2 regions of the Lysinibacillus sp. NPDC093197 genome follow, and region 1 is predicted to be linked to the other one. Evidence: riboswitches for the same ligand, from Rfam matches in the RefSeq annotation. Region 1 holds a riboswitch; the other holds the start of a gene.

Region 1 (5,833 bases):
TAGTAAACCGGTCTCAGGAACAAAGTTTGAAGGAGTCATACCGAGCTTATGGAGACGATATAAGGAGAAAGAGGGAGAATCAGGGGCTAAAGAAAAAGAAGGAAGTTTCTTTCATGAACAACTTTGCCCAGATTGCCTTGGTGCACGCTTAAAGAAAGAAGTTCGTCAAGTAAAGGTAGCGGATGCAACAATTTCGGACGTATCTGAGTGGTCGCTTGAAGATGTATTCAAATGGACGAATAGCTTGCAAACGGCGTTACCTAAAGCAAGTCATCATTTATTGGTGCCTATTATCGAGGATATGTTAACAACACTTCAGCGGCTTATCGATGTTGGACTTGGTTACCTTTCATTGAACCGTCAGACGGTATCATTGTCTGGTGGGGAAACACAACGTCTACGACTTGCTACCATATTAGGTTCAGCTTTAACTGGCGTTCTGTATATTTTGGATGAACCGACAACCGGTCTTCATGCAAAGGATACAGCAGGTCTCATTCGAGTGCTTCAGGAATTACGTGATTTAGGTAATACTGTACTAGTTATCGAGCATGATGTTGAGATGATGCGAGCGGCAGATCATATCATTGATATCGGTCCTGGTGCGGGAATACATGGTGGTACTGTTGTAGGTGAAGGCAGTCTGGATGATTTAATGTCAAATGAGCAATCAGTGACTGGAGCTTATTTGGTAGAAGAATGCTCCCCTTCTCCTGTTCGAGTTCGTAGAGAGGGAAATGGACAGCATATCACGATTCAACAAGCAAAACTTCGAAATGTCGACATCCCTACTGCTTTTATTCCATTGGGGTGTCTTGTGTCAGTAACAGGCGTTTCAGGTTCGGGGAAATCTACGCTTGTTTTTGACATTCTTGCACAAGGAAAATCGAAAAACCTTGCCCAAATAGGATGTAAGGAAATTAGTGGGTTAGAGCATATCGAAAATATCGTTATCTTTGACCAATCGCCAATGGGAAGAGTACAGCGTTCTAATGTCGCTACTTATACGGATGTCTTTACTCACCTCCGCAAATTGTTTGCAGGATTGCCAGAAGCAAAAGAAAGAGAATTAACTTCAAAGCATTTCTCATTTAACTCTGCGGGTGGACGATGTGAAACATGCCAAGGTTTAGGGGTATTATCAGTAGATATGGATTTCCTAGCAGATATAGAAGTGACATGTACAAACTGCAAAGGGAAAAGATTTACTGACGAAGTGTTGCAAGTTAAATATGAAGGATACTCCATTTCAGATTTGCTAAATATGTCTGTGGAGGAGAGCTTACCAATTTTGAAATCGGAAACAAAGATTTCTCGCATGATTGAAATGCTATGTGAGGTTGGGTTGGGTTATCTTCAATGGGGGCAATCGGTCAAAACTTTATCTGGCGGTGAAGGACAGCGTATTAGGCTGGCAAACGAATTAAGTAAAGCATCCAAAAACCACACGCTTTATTTATTGGACGAACCTACGACAGGTCTTCATCCATCTGATATTAAATTGTTACATGCTTTATTAAACAGACTTGTCTGTGCCGGAAATACCGTTATCGTCGTCGAACATAGTCTAGAATTAATCCGTGAATCTGACTGGGTTATCGATATTGGACCTGAAGGAGGAGCCGCAGGTGGTAAGCTTGTAGCTGAAGGAACGCCAGAGCAAGTGGTAAAAGTATCGGATTCCTATACGGGGATGTTTCTGAAAGAAGTACTCGCCGAAGCGTTCTAATTACATTTAACAAACGGCACTTTAGAAAAATACCAAAAAGTGGAAAATTAAAAAGAATACGCTCTTTTAGTTAAGATGAAGGTTACTGTACATCTTTCTACTAAAAGAGCGTATTTATTTATTTATTTATTTATTTATGAACCATTCAAAAGTCCATGCAAACGTTACTATTTTAAATTATCCCCAAAGTCCCTTGCTCCTTATTCATACGCTCAATTATTAGCTGGTTGCTTTAATTTGCACATGTGGATTGTGCCAAGGCAATTAAACTGCACAAAATAGCCATTAAAAAATTTTAAGTGGATAATGTATTAAAATAATGTTATCGTATGAAGTAACTAAATAAACATATCCTTCAGGGTAGGGTGAAATTCCCAATCGGCGGTGATGAAGTAATTCAAAGTCCGTGAGCGCAAGCTGATTTGGTGCAAATCCAAAACCGACAGTTACAGTCTGGATGGGAGAAGGGTAGATGTGTAAGCTTTTTAAATTCATATGACTTTAAAAGGTCTATTTGGCTACGCTTATATTCAAAACTACTTCCCATCGCCTTCGTTGGGGAGTTTTTTTATTTAGTTAAAAATTTAATAGGTATCTGTTCTTCGGGGTAGGGTGAAATTCCCAATCGGCGGTGATGAAGCAATTCAAAGTCCGTGAGCGCAAGCTGATTTGGTGCAAATCCAAAACCGACAGTTATAGTCTGGATGGGAGAAGAACGATGAGATGGTAGCCTTTGGAAAATTTATTCCCATTAGGTTTATTTAGTGACGTCTTATGAATTAGAACTCCCAAACCCCATTTTTATATGGGGTTTTTTGTTTGTCTTGTTTAAGCAATTACAGGTCAAAATTTAAAAAGTAGAAAGTAGGTGAAAAAATGTTTACAGGTATTATTGAGGATGTTGGTACAGTAAAAACCTTGCAAAACGATAGACAAAGTATGAAAATAACTGTTATTTCGCCAAAGATAGTATCGGACGTGCAGCTAGGAGATAGTATAGCTGTCAATGGCGTGTGTTTGACAGTAACACAATATAATGAGCAGGAACTGACAATGGACGTAATGCCTGAAACAGTGAAAGCGACAAATTTGCAGCAACTCACGGTTGGTAATGCAGTAAATTTAGAGCGTGCAATGCCTGCGAATGGACGTTTTGGTGGTCATTTTGTTTCAGGGCATGTTGATGGAGTGGGAAAAATATTACGCAAACGTCCAATGGCCAATGCAGTATACATCGATATAGAACTTTCAGAGGAATTAACTAGCTATTGTATTCCTAAAAGTTCAATCACAATTGATGGAACGAGTTTAACGCTCTTCCATGTGGCAAAAAACAGCGTCACCGTATCGCTTATTCCACACACATACAAGGAAACCGTATTAGGGACAAAAAATGTTGGATCACCAGTCAATATTGAGACCGATTTAGTTGGTAAATACATTATGCACCAGCTACAGCGTGGTCAGCAATCACCGACCATTACAAAAGATTACTTAGCGAAGCATGGGTTTTAACCTGTCTTTGAAAGTAAAGAATGTACAGTAAATTAAAGTTTATTAGGAGGTGGCAATTTGCTACATTCAATTGAAGAAGCAATTGCAGATTTAAAACAAGGCAAAATGATTGTTGTCGTGGATGATGAAGACCGTGAAAATGAAGGGGATTTACTTGCCCTTGCAGAGTTCATGTCACCAGAAACGATAAACTTTATGGCCACATATGGAAGAGGGCTTATTTGTACGCCGATTTCACAGCAGCTTGCACAACAATTAGCGTTGCATCCAATGGTCATAAATAATACAGATCATCACCAAACGGCATTTACTGTAAGTATTGATTACAAAGATACAAAAACAGGCATTAGCGCCTTTGAACGTGCGTTGACAATTCGAAAAATGCTAGAGTCACAAGCGCAAGCAACTGATTTTCGTAGACCTGGGCATGTATTTCCCCTTATAGCAAAGGAAAATGGTGTTTTAGAACGTAGAGGGCATACGGAGGCAACTATCGATTTAGCAAGGCTTTGCCGAAGCATACAAGCTGGTGTTATTTGTGAAATCATGGGGGATGATGGTGAAATGCTTCGCTTTGATGACTTAGTCAAATATGCGGAAAAACACAAATTAAAAATGATTTCGATTGATGCATTAGCAGCCTATCGTCGTCAACAAATACAAGGAAAAAATTCACTTACAGTGTAAAAGAGGAGAATCAATTTATGGGGAAAACATTTGAAGCACAATTAATTGGCAATGATTTAAAAATAGCGGTAGTAGTTGGTCGATTTAATGAATTTATTACTAGTAAATTATTAAGCGGTGCAATGGATGGGCTAAAACGTCATGGTGTAGACGAGGATTTAATTGATGTTGCGTGGGTACCAGGTGCATTTGAAATTCCATTTATTGCAAAACAGCTAGCGGAAACAAAAAAATATGATGCCATTATTGGTCTTGGCACAGTTATTCGTGGCTCTACAACACATTATGATTATGTTTGTAACGAATCAGCAAAAGGCATAGCTAACGTTTCACTTACAACTAACATACCAGTTATTTTTGGTGTTGTCACAACTGAAAATATTGAGCAGGCAATTGAACGCGCTGGGACAAAATCTGGTAATAAAGGTTATGACGCAGCAATATCAGCTATTGAAATGGCGAATTTACAGAAAATGATTGGCTAAATTTCAATGACATAATGTATAGGTGAAAAGGATAACTGCATAATTTGCTGGACATTGGGAAAAATATTGTATGTGTATTTTAGTACAATAATTTATTTGAATCGAGTTCAGTAGGAGATGAGGAATATTCAATCAATGAATCAAAATATCGAATTGAAAACGTTGAAAGAACTATTTCAACGCTCTGCTGACGTAATATTTCAATCTTATACCTTTCAACAGCATAATGTTCATTTTATTACATGTGAATCAATGTTCGATCAGTTATTATTGAATAAGGTCATTATAAATCGAGTCCAATCTTTGTGCGAAAATGTTTCAACACCATTATTAGCAGAGCAAATAATAAATGAATTACACATTCCAAATCTTCAAAAAATAACGAATTTAGAAGTGGCTACTACACGTGTATATACAGGATATGCTTTGCTGTACTTTGAAAAGGAGAAAATTTTATTCTCAAGTAAAATTTCTAATAAGCCGAATCGAAATCCTGAAGAAACAAAAAATGAACTGGTAATTAAAGGACCGAGAGATGATTTTATAGAAGATGTCTTTATTAATATTGCTCTAATTCGCAAGCGACTACCAACTAATTCATTGAGTGTAGAAACAATGGAAATTGGTAGGCGTTCTAAAACAACTGTAGCCGTTCTTTATATGGAGGATATTGCCAATAAAACGATGGTGGATGAAGTGAAAACGCAATTACGTAAAGTTGATACAGATGTCGTGATTAATGGCGATATATTGATGGATGGGGTGGGCAAAACATCTAAAATTCTTCCCCTACATGATTATACAGGTCGCCCAGATTTTGCAGTACAAACGTTAAGTAGAGGACGCATTCTTATTTTAGTTGATGGAGTGTCCTATGTCATCATTACACCACCTAATATCTTTTTACTCTTTAAATCAGGTGAAGACAATGATTATCCAGCTATTGTAGGTTCTATAGAACGACTGCTACGAATCGTAGGCATATTAATAAGTATGCTTGCACCAGGTTTTTGGCTTGCCTTATCGACCTATCATCAAGAACAAATGCCAATTCTACTTTTAGCAACAGTTGTACAATCAAGAACGGGCTTGCCTTTTCCTACCTTACTGGAAATATTGCTCATGTTATTTATGTTTGAATTATTTCGAGAGGCAAGTCTCCGCTTACCATCTCTTTTGAGCGGAACCATGAGTGTTGTGGGAGGTTTAATTGTCGGAGATGCGGCGATTAAGGCAGGCATAACGAGTCCTTCAATGATAGTAGTAATTGCTATTTCAAGTATTGCGGCATATACACTTGTAAATCAATCGTTTGTAACGGCCATGAGTATTTTCCGTCTATTTGTCGTCTTAATGGCTTCTTTTTTTGGCTTATTTGGTTTCTTTTTGTCCCTATTCTTTATTCTTATTTATGTTG
Region 2 (5,833 bases), 320 kb from region 1:
GCAAGCCGAGATTTCGTTGCGTCAAACGGCTGCAACAATAGCGAGTATAGTGGATGACAATGAAACAGCCGAATCGACTTCGCAACTATTAACAGATATTTTACCTGATGGTACAAATGCGCTTATCGCCATTAATCATCTAGAAGTAACATTTGCGATGCAGGAAGGCGTTAACAAAAAAGAAATTCAAGGCGCAATTTTAGCGAATAAAGCATTCCATGAAGTTTTCAAATCAGATGATCCGATCATTAAGGAAATGATGATGCCATCGTCGACTGATAAAGAAAAAATGGAATCGTATGTCGTGTTAGGTTTCCCACTAAACGTAGAAAATGAAGTGCATGGTGCTGTATTTATTTACCAAAGTCCAGATGCGTTACATAAAACGTCCAAAGAGACTACGAAAATTGTCTTTTTAGCGGCATTCATTGCCTTTGTGTTAACGACATTCTTTGCATTTTTCCTTTCATCACGTATTACTTCACCGCTACGAAAAATGCGCGAGCTAGCATTTGAAATTGCAAAAGGTAATTTCGAGGCAAAAATGCCGACAACGCAAAACGATGAAATTGGACAGCTTGCGGTTGCATTCAACCAAATGGGGCGCCAGTTAAAGCACAATCTAGAGGTAATCAATCAAGAAAATGAGCAATTATCCAATATTTTAACTTCTATGACTGATGCTGTTATAACGTTTAATCGTGATCGTACTATTTTACTCAGCAATCCACCTGCGGAACGCTTAATGCAAAAATGGTTTGTCAATAAAGGCTCGCAAAGTGCAAAGCCTATTCCACCTGAACTATATCATATGCTTGATCATGTATTAATGTTTGAAGATAAGCTGGAAGAAGAAATTGAGATGGATGGAAATTATTATACATTTACGATTAGCCCGCTCTATAGTGGGGAATTGATACGAGGAGCTGTTGCTGTTATCCGTGATATGACAGAACAGCATCGTCTAGAAAAGCTTCGCTCAGACTTTATTGCCAATGTATCACATGAGCTACGGACACCTATTTCAATGCTTCAGGGCTACTCAGAAGCGCTAATGGATGATGATTTTATACAAGATCAAGAAGAGCGCAATGAGATTACTAAAATTATTTATGATGAATCAAAGCGTATGGGACGTTTAGTTACAGATTTATTGGATTTAGCACGGATGGAATCTGGACATATGACATTATACAAAGATGAAGTACCGATTAATGCGACATTTGAGCGCATTACGCAAAAATTTGCACAAGTAGCAAAAGAGAAGCATGTACAGCTCCTATTTAATAGTGAGTTTGAGGAAGATGCGGTCATAAGCATGGATGAGGATCGTATTGAACAAGTGTTAACGAACTTAGTTGATAATGCACTGCGTCATACAGATGAAGGTTCTGTCTTTGTGAAAGTAGAGAAGGAACCGACATTTGCTAAAATCTCTGTTCAGGATACAGGACATGGTATTCCACAGGAAGATTTACCATATGTTTTTGAGCGTTTTTACAAGGCTGATAAAGCGCGTACACGTTCTAAAGGGGGAACAGGTTTAGGGCTTGCTATTGCTCGAAACATTGTAAAGGCACATTCTGGAAATATTATGGTCGATAGTGTATTAAAAGAAGGAACAACCTTTACTTTCTATTTACCCTTCGACTAACTAACATTGTCCGTTAGAAGCCCATTGATTCGAAAACTTAATGCCAAAGTCTGTTAGCTGATTGTATGTAGTTTTAGTGCAGGGAATGGCACATAGCGAAATTTTGAGCAAAAAATCATTAATTAAGATGTAACTTGTGCGAGCGTTAGACGACAAATACTATGAGAACGGGGGTGGAGTGCTTTGAATGACTCCGTGTTCCATCGATTATACGATTCATACCATCAAGACGTGTTCCAGTTTCTTATTTATCTAGTGAAAAATCGTACACTTGCTGAGGATTTATCACATGAGGTGTACGTTCGTGTTCTGCGATCGTATGAACAATTCGCAGGAAATAGCAGTGAAAAAACATGGCTTTTTGCTATTGCTAAAAATGTCGCAATAGATCATTTTAGAAAGCAGGCAGTGCGGAAAAAACATTCGCTCGATTTTTTTGACTGGGAAACGGAACAACTACATTCAACCACACCATCACCGGAAGATATGCTACAGGCCAGTGATGAATTAATGCAAATAGAGTCTGCACTTGAAAATTGTACAGGGGATCAAAAAATGGTGATTATTATGCGCTTTTTCCAAGATTTATCGATTGCTGAAACAGCGCAAATACTTGATTGGACAGAAGCAAAGGTTAAGACGACGCAACATCGAGCCATTAAATTTTTAAGGCAACAGCTACAACAGGTTAGGGAACAGGAGGCGAAAAGGCAATGACTCATAAACAATTTGACGACGATGAACAACTAGAACAAATGTTGAAGAATGCCCCGAAGCTGACTGATAACCGTTCGAAAGAAGAAGTGTTGAAACGATTGCTAGCAGATTCACGTCTGCAAGATAATATACATCTTCAAGAAGCAATGCAACAACCAACAGATTCAAAAGTGCTTGAAGAGCAAGAGCAGTCTATTGCTGCTCATGAGAATGAAAGCATCAAGCCGATGCAAAAGCGTAAAAAGAGTAAGTTACCTATTTTTAGTAGTATTGCAGCTGTTTTTGTACTATCAATAGCAGGGTACGTGTTTTTAACAAATAATAATCCAGTTAAGGATGAGGCAAATGCCCCTCCTGAAAATTTTTCTACGATGCAAGAGGATCGAGCTATACAAGAAAATGAAAATGCAGATGGTGTGATGAAAGCGAATATCGGTGCCGAACATGCACGAATGCTATCGCTTCGGACATCAGTTTACGAAGACGATTTAGCAAATGCAGTAGTATTTAGAATCGGCTTACCAGGTGGCAATGCTGATAGCATACCAATGACCTATGTAATCCCGAACGAAAAATTAACGGCTGATTTTGGAAAGAAAAAGCCGACAACTCTACAAATGTATGAAAAATACGCACCACAAATTGATGAGGAAGCACTTGGTTTTGCTAATTATCATCCATACAAAGGTGAGTTGAAGGAAGAGGGTGAGACGCTAGTTCACGTCTTACCTAAAAAAAATGATTACGATGTAGCTTCAGCTTCCGTAACAAAATATTTAAGCTCGTTAAAAGATACTTTTTCCGACTCTGAATATAAAGCGATTGCGTTAAAAAATGCAGATGGTACTCCTTATGAATTTTCGCAGGTTGGTGAGCCAAGTGAGCCTATACAGTTAACGAAAGATAATCATTACAACTATTATTTATATACAGAAGAAAATGGTACTGAATATTTATCGCCAGACTTCCACCAAACATATCCTACTGTTACAGAGGCACTTATCGCAATGCGTGATAAAAAAGATGATATTTATGTACCTGTCATCCCTGAAAATGTAACGTACACAGTGAAAGAAGAAGAGAGTGGTGTTGTCATCACCTTTGACGCACCGCTGGATTTAATGACAATGGATGCTGTGCGGGCAACGCAATTAATCGAGGCCATGATGCTGACAGCTTCAAGCTTTGATAAAAAGCTACGCTTAGATAACGTCGTACAGGATAGTTGGGAAGGCTTTGATTTAACAAATTTTTTACCGATACCTGTAGGTGCAAATAAACAAACAATGCAGTAACAAAGAAAAACAGCTATCTTTTATGAGGTAGCTGTTTTTTTGTATGAGTTGTCTGATGGAGAAAACGCGGAAATCGGGTGCTGAAGCGCGGAATCCGGCTGTTGAAACGCGGAATCACAGTGCTAAAACGCGGAATTCGTCGTTCATGGCTGAATTCGAATTACCTGAACTCGAAAATCAAATGGCCCTTTTATAGAAGCATTCATTAAAACATACAAATTTAATCGGAATTTTTTAAGCAGAAGTATTTACTTTTATGTGATAAAACATTATAGTTAATTTATAAAATAATATTGATTCATCTTCGGGGCAGGGTGAAAATCCCGACCGGCGGTAATAGAGTTGTAAATCGCTAGTGTTGTACTAAACTACATTAGCTCGCATGATTTACTAAATGGCTCTTCAGCCCGCGACCTGTGCAAAGTTTTTTTTGCATGGCTGACTTGGTGCGATTCCAAGGCCGACAGTATAGTCTGGATGGGAGAAGATGAAGGTACGATCGTCATTCGTTGTTACGAATTAAGCTATGTGCGAGCGTTTTTTTCAGTGTGTCTACTAATTACACTGTATGCACAAAAAATAGCTAGTAATGGCGTTATTTAATCATGCCTTTTCTCCCTTATGCTGATGTGCATAAGGGTTTTTTCGTGAAAAAACAATCGATTACGTCGTAACCTTTCTTCTTGCAAGATTGAATCAGCAAAGAGGAGAGAGTTTTCAATGAAGAAAAATATCAAACTGCAATCGTTTATTACGATTGGTATGCTAAGTAGTATTTCGTTTTTATTAATGCTTTTTAATTTCCCGATTCCGCCGTTCCCAGCATTTTTAGAGGTGGATTTCAGTGATATGCCAGCTTTACTTGCAGCTATCACAATGGGTCCAGTTGCGGGTATTTTAGTAGAACTATTTAAAAATATACTGGATTGGATTTTCTCGGGTACGCCTACAGGGGTTCCGGTTGGACATATTGCAAACTTTGTGACAGGTATATTATTTATTTTACCAGTATCATTTGTTTTTAACCGTTTTAAAACAATTGCGGGTCTTGTCGGAGGTTTGGCGACAGGAACGATCGTTATGGCAGTAGGGATGAGCTTTTTAAATTACGCAGTATTTTTACCGATGTACACTTATTTCTTAGGTATGGAGCCAGTAGTTGGCGATTCATTATATAAAATGATTATTGCAGGTATTTTGCCGTTTAATATCGTAAAAGGTGTTCTATTAACAGCTATCATGGTGTTACTGTTCACAACGATGCGTAGATGGATTGAACAACAACGTACAATGTATTTATCAAAATAATATGGAAAAAAAGTATGATTTAGGATAGTGTTCAAGTAATGACACCTTCTGGACTGTTATGTCTATGGAGGTGTTTTTTGTTGATTAAATTTGCAATTTCAGATTTCCTTTCAGAAAAAGAGTTACAGAATTTAAGCAAAATACATTAGATGGCTATACAATGTTCTCTCATACGGAAAGAACAAAAAGCAGGAAACCGTGCCATTGACAGACAAAGTTATCGATGATTTATAAATGTAAAAAATGGTAATTAAAGGGGTTGGATAAGATGAATACAAAGACATTCGGTTACATTCGAAATATCAACTACGGAGCGAAACATTGAACGACAATTAATAAATATGCAAGCACTTGATATAGCAGAGAGAGACACATTCATTGATAAAGCGAGCGGTAAGGACTTTAATAGACCATTTTATCAAGCTTTAAAACAAGTTATTCGTGAAGGCTATTTAGTTTATATAGATGCATTGGATTGTCTAGGACGTAACTATGATGAAATTACTAAAGAGTGGAAGCATATTATTAGAGAAATTAATGCAAATATAGTTGTATTGGAAAATGAAACACTATTTGATAGTCGTAAATTTAAAGGGATGGGATGGGCGAAAGGATAAGTTAATGGAAGATCAGTTTCTCTCATTGCTTTCATATGCTTCAGACTAAGAACGACAAAAGCTACTCAAACGACAAGCAGAAGGTATTGCAGAAGCAAAGAAACAAGGTAAGCATCTAGGTAGACCACAATTAAACCTTGATACGCTTAGTAAGCAGCAACGTACAGACATAGAAACAAATTATCAGGTATTGAAAGATAAAGAAATAAGTGGCGGTTTGCTGAAATATTAAAATTGAAAAA

Evidence for each region. Region 1 has a riboswitch for FMN ahead of ribE (riboflavin synthase). Riboswitches for the same ligand answer to the same signal wherever they lie in the genome.
Region 2: linked by a shared signal. The riboswitch ahead of ACIP9G_RS09495 (ECF transporter S component) and the one ahead of ribE (riboflavin synthase) in region 1 are both predicted to bind FMN.

The regions. Positions count from the first base shown of each region.
Region 1 is NZ_JBIVOH010000002.1:410,657-416,489, reverse strand. It holds gene uvrA (excinuclease ABC subunit UvrA) at 1-1,729, shown strand, start outside; FMN riboswitch at 2,077-2,202, shown strand; FMN riboswitch at 2,324-2,449, shown strand; gene ribE (riboflavin synthase) at 2,606-3,244, shown strand; gene ribB (3,4-dihydroxy-2-butanone-4-phosphate synthase) at 3,302-3,931, shown strand; gene ribH (6,7-dimethyl-8-ribityllumazine synthase) at 3,949-4,416, shown strand; gene ACIP9G_RS07920 (spore germination protein) at 4,552-5,833, shown strand, end outside.
Region 2 is NZ_JBIVOH010000002.1:733,823-739,655, reverse strand. It holds gene ACIP9G_RS09510 (ATP-binding protein) at 1-1,654, shown strand, start outside; gene sigX (RNA polymerase sigma factor SigX) at 1,838-2,371, shown strand; gene ACIP9G_RS09500 (RNA polymerase subunit sigma) at 2,368-3,666, shown strand; FMN riboswitch at 3,963-4,159, shown strand; gene ACIP9G_RS09495 (ECF transporter S component) at 4,387-4,974, shown strand; partial or broken gene ACIP9G_RS09490 (recombinase family protein) at 5,243-5,833, shown strand, end outside.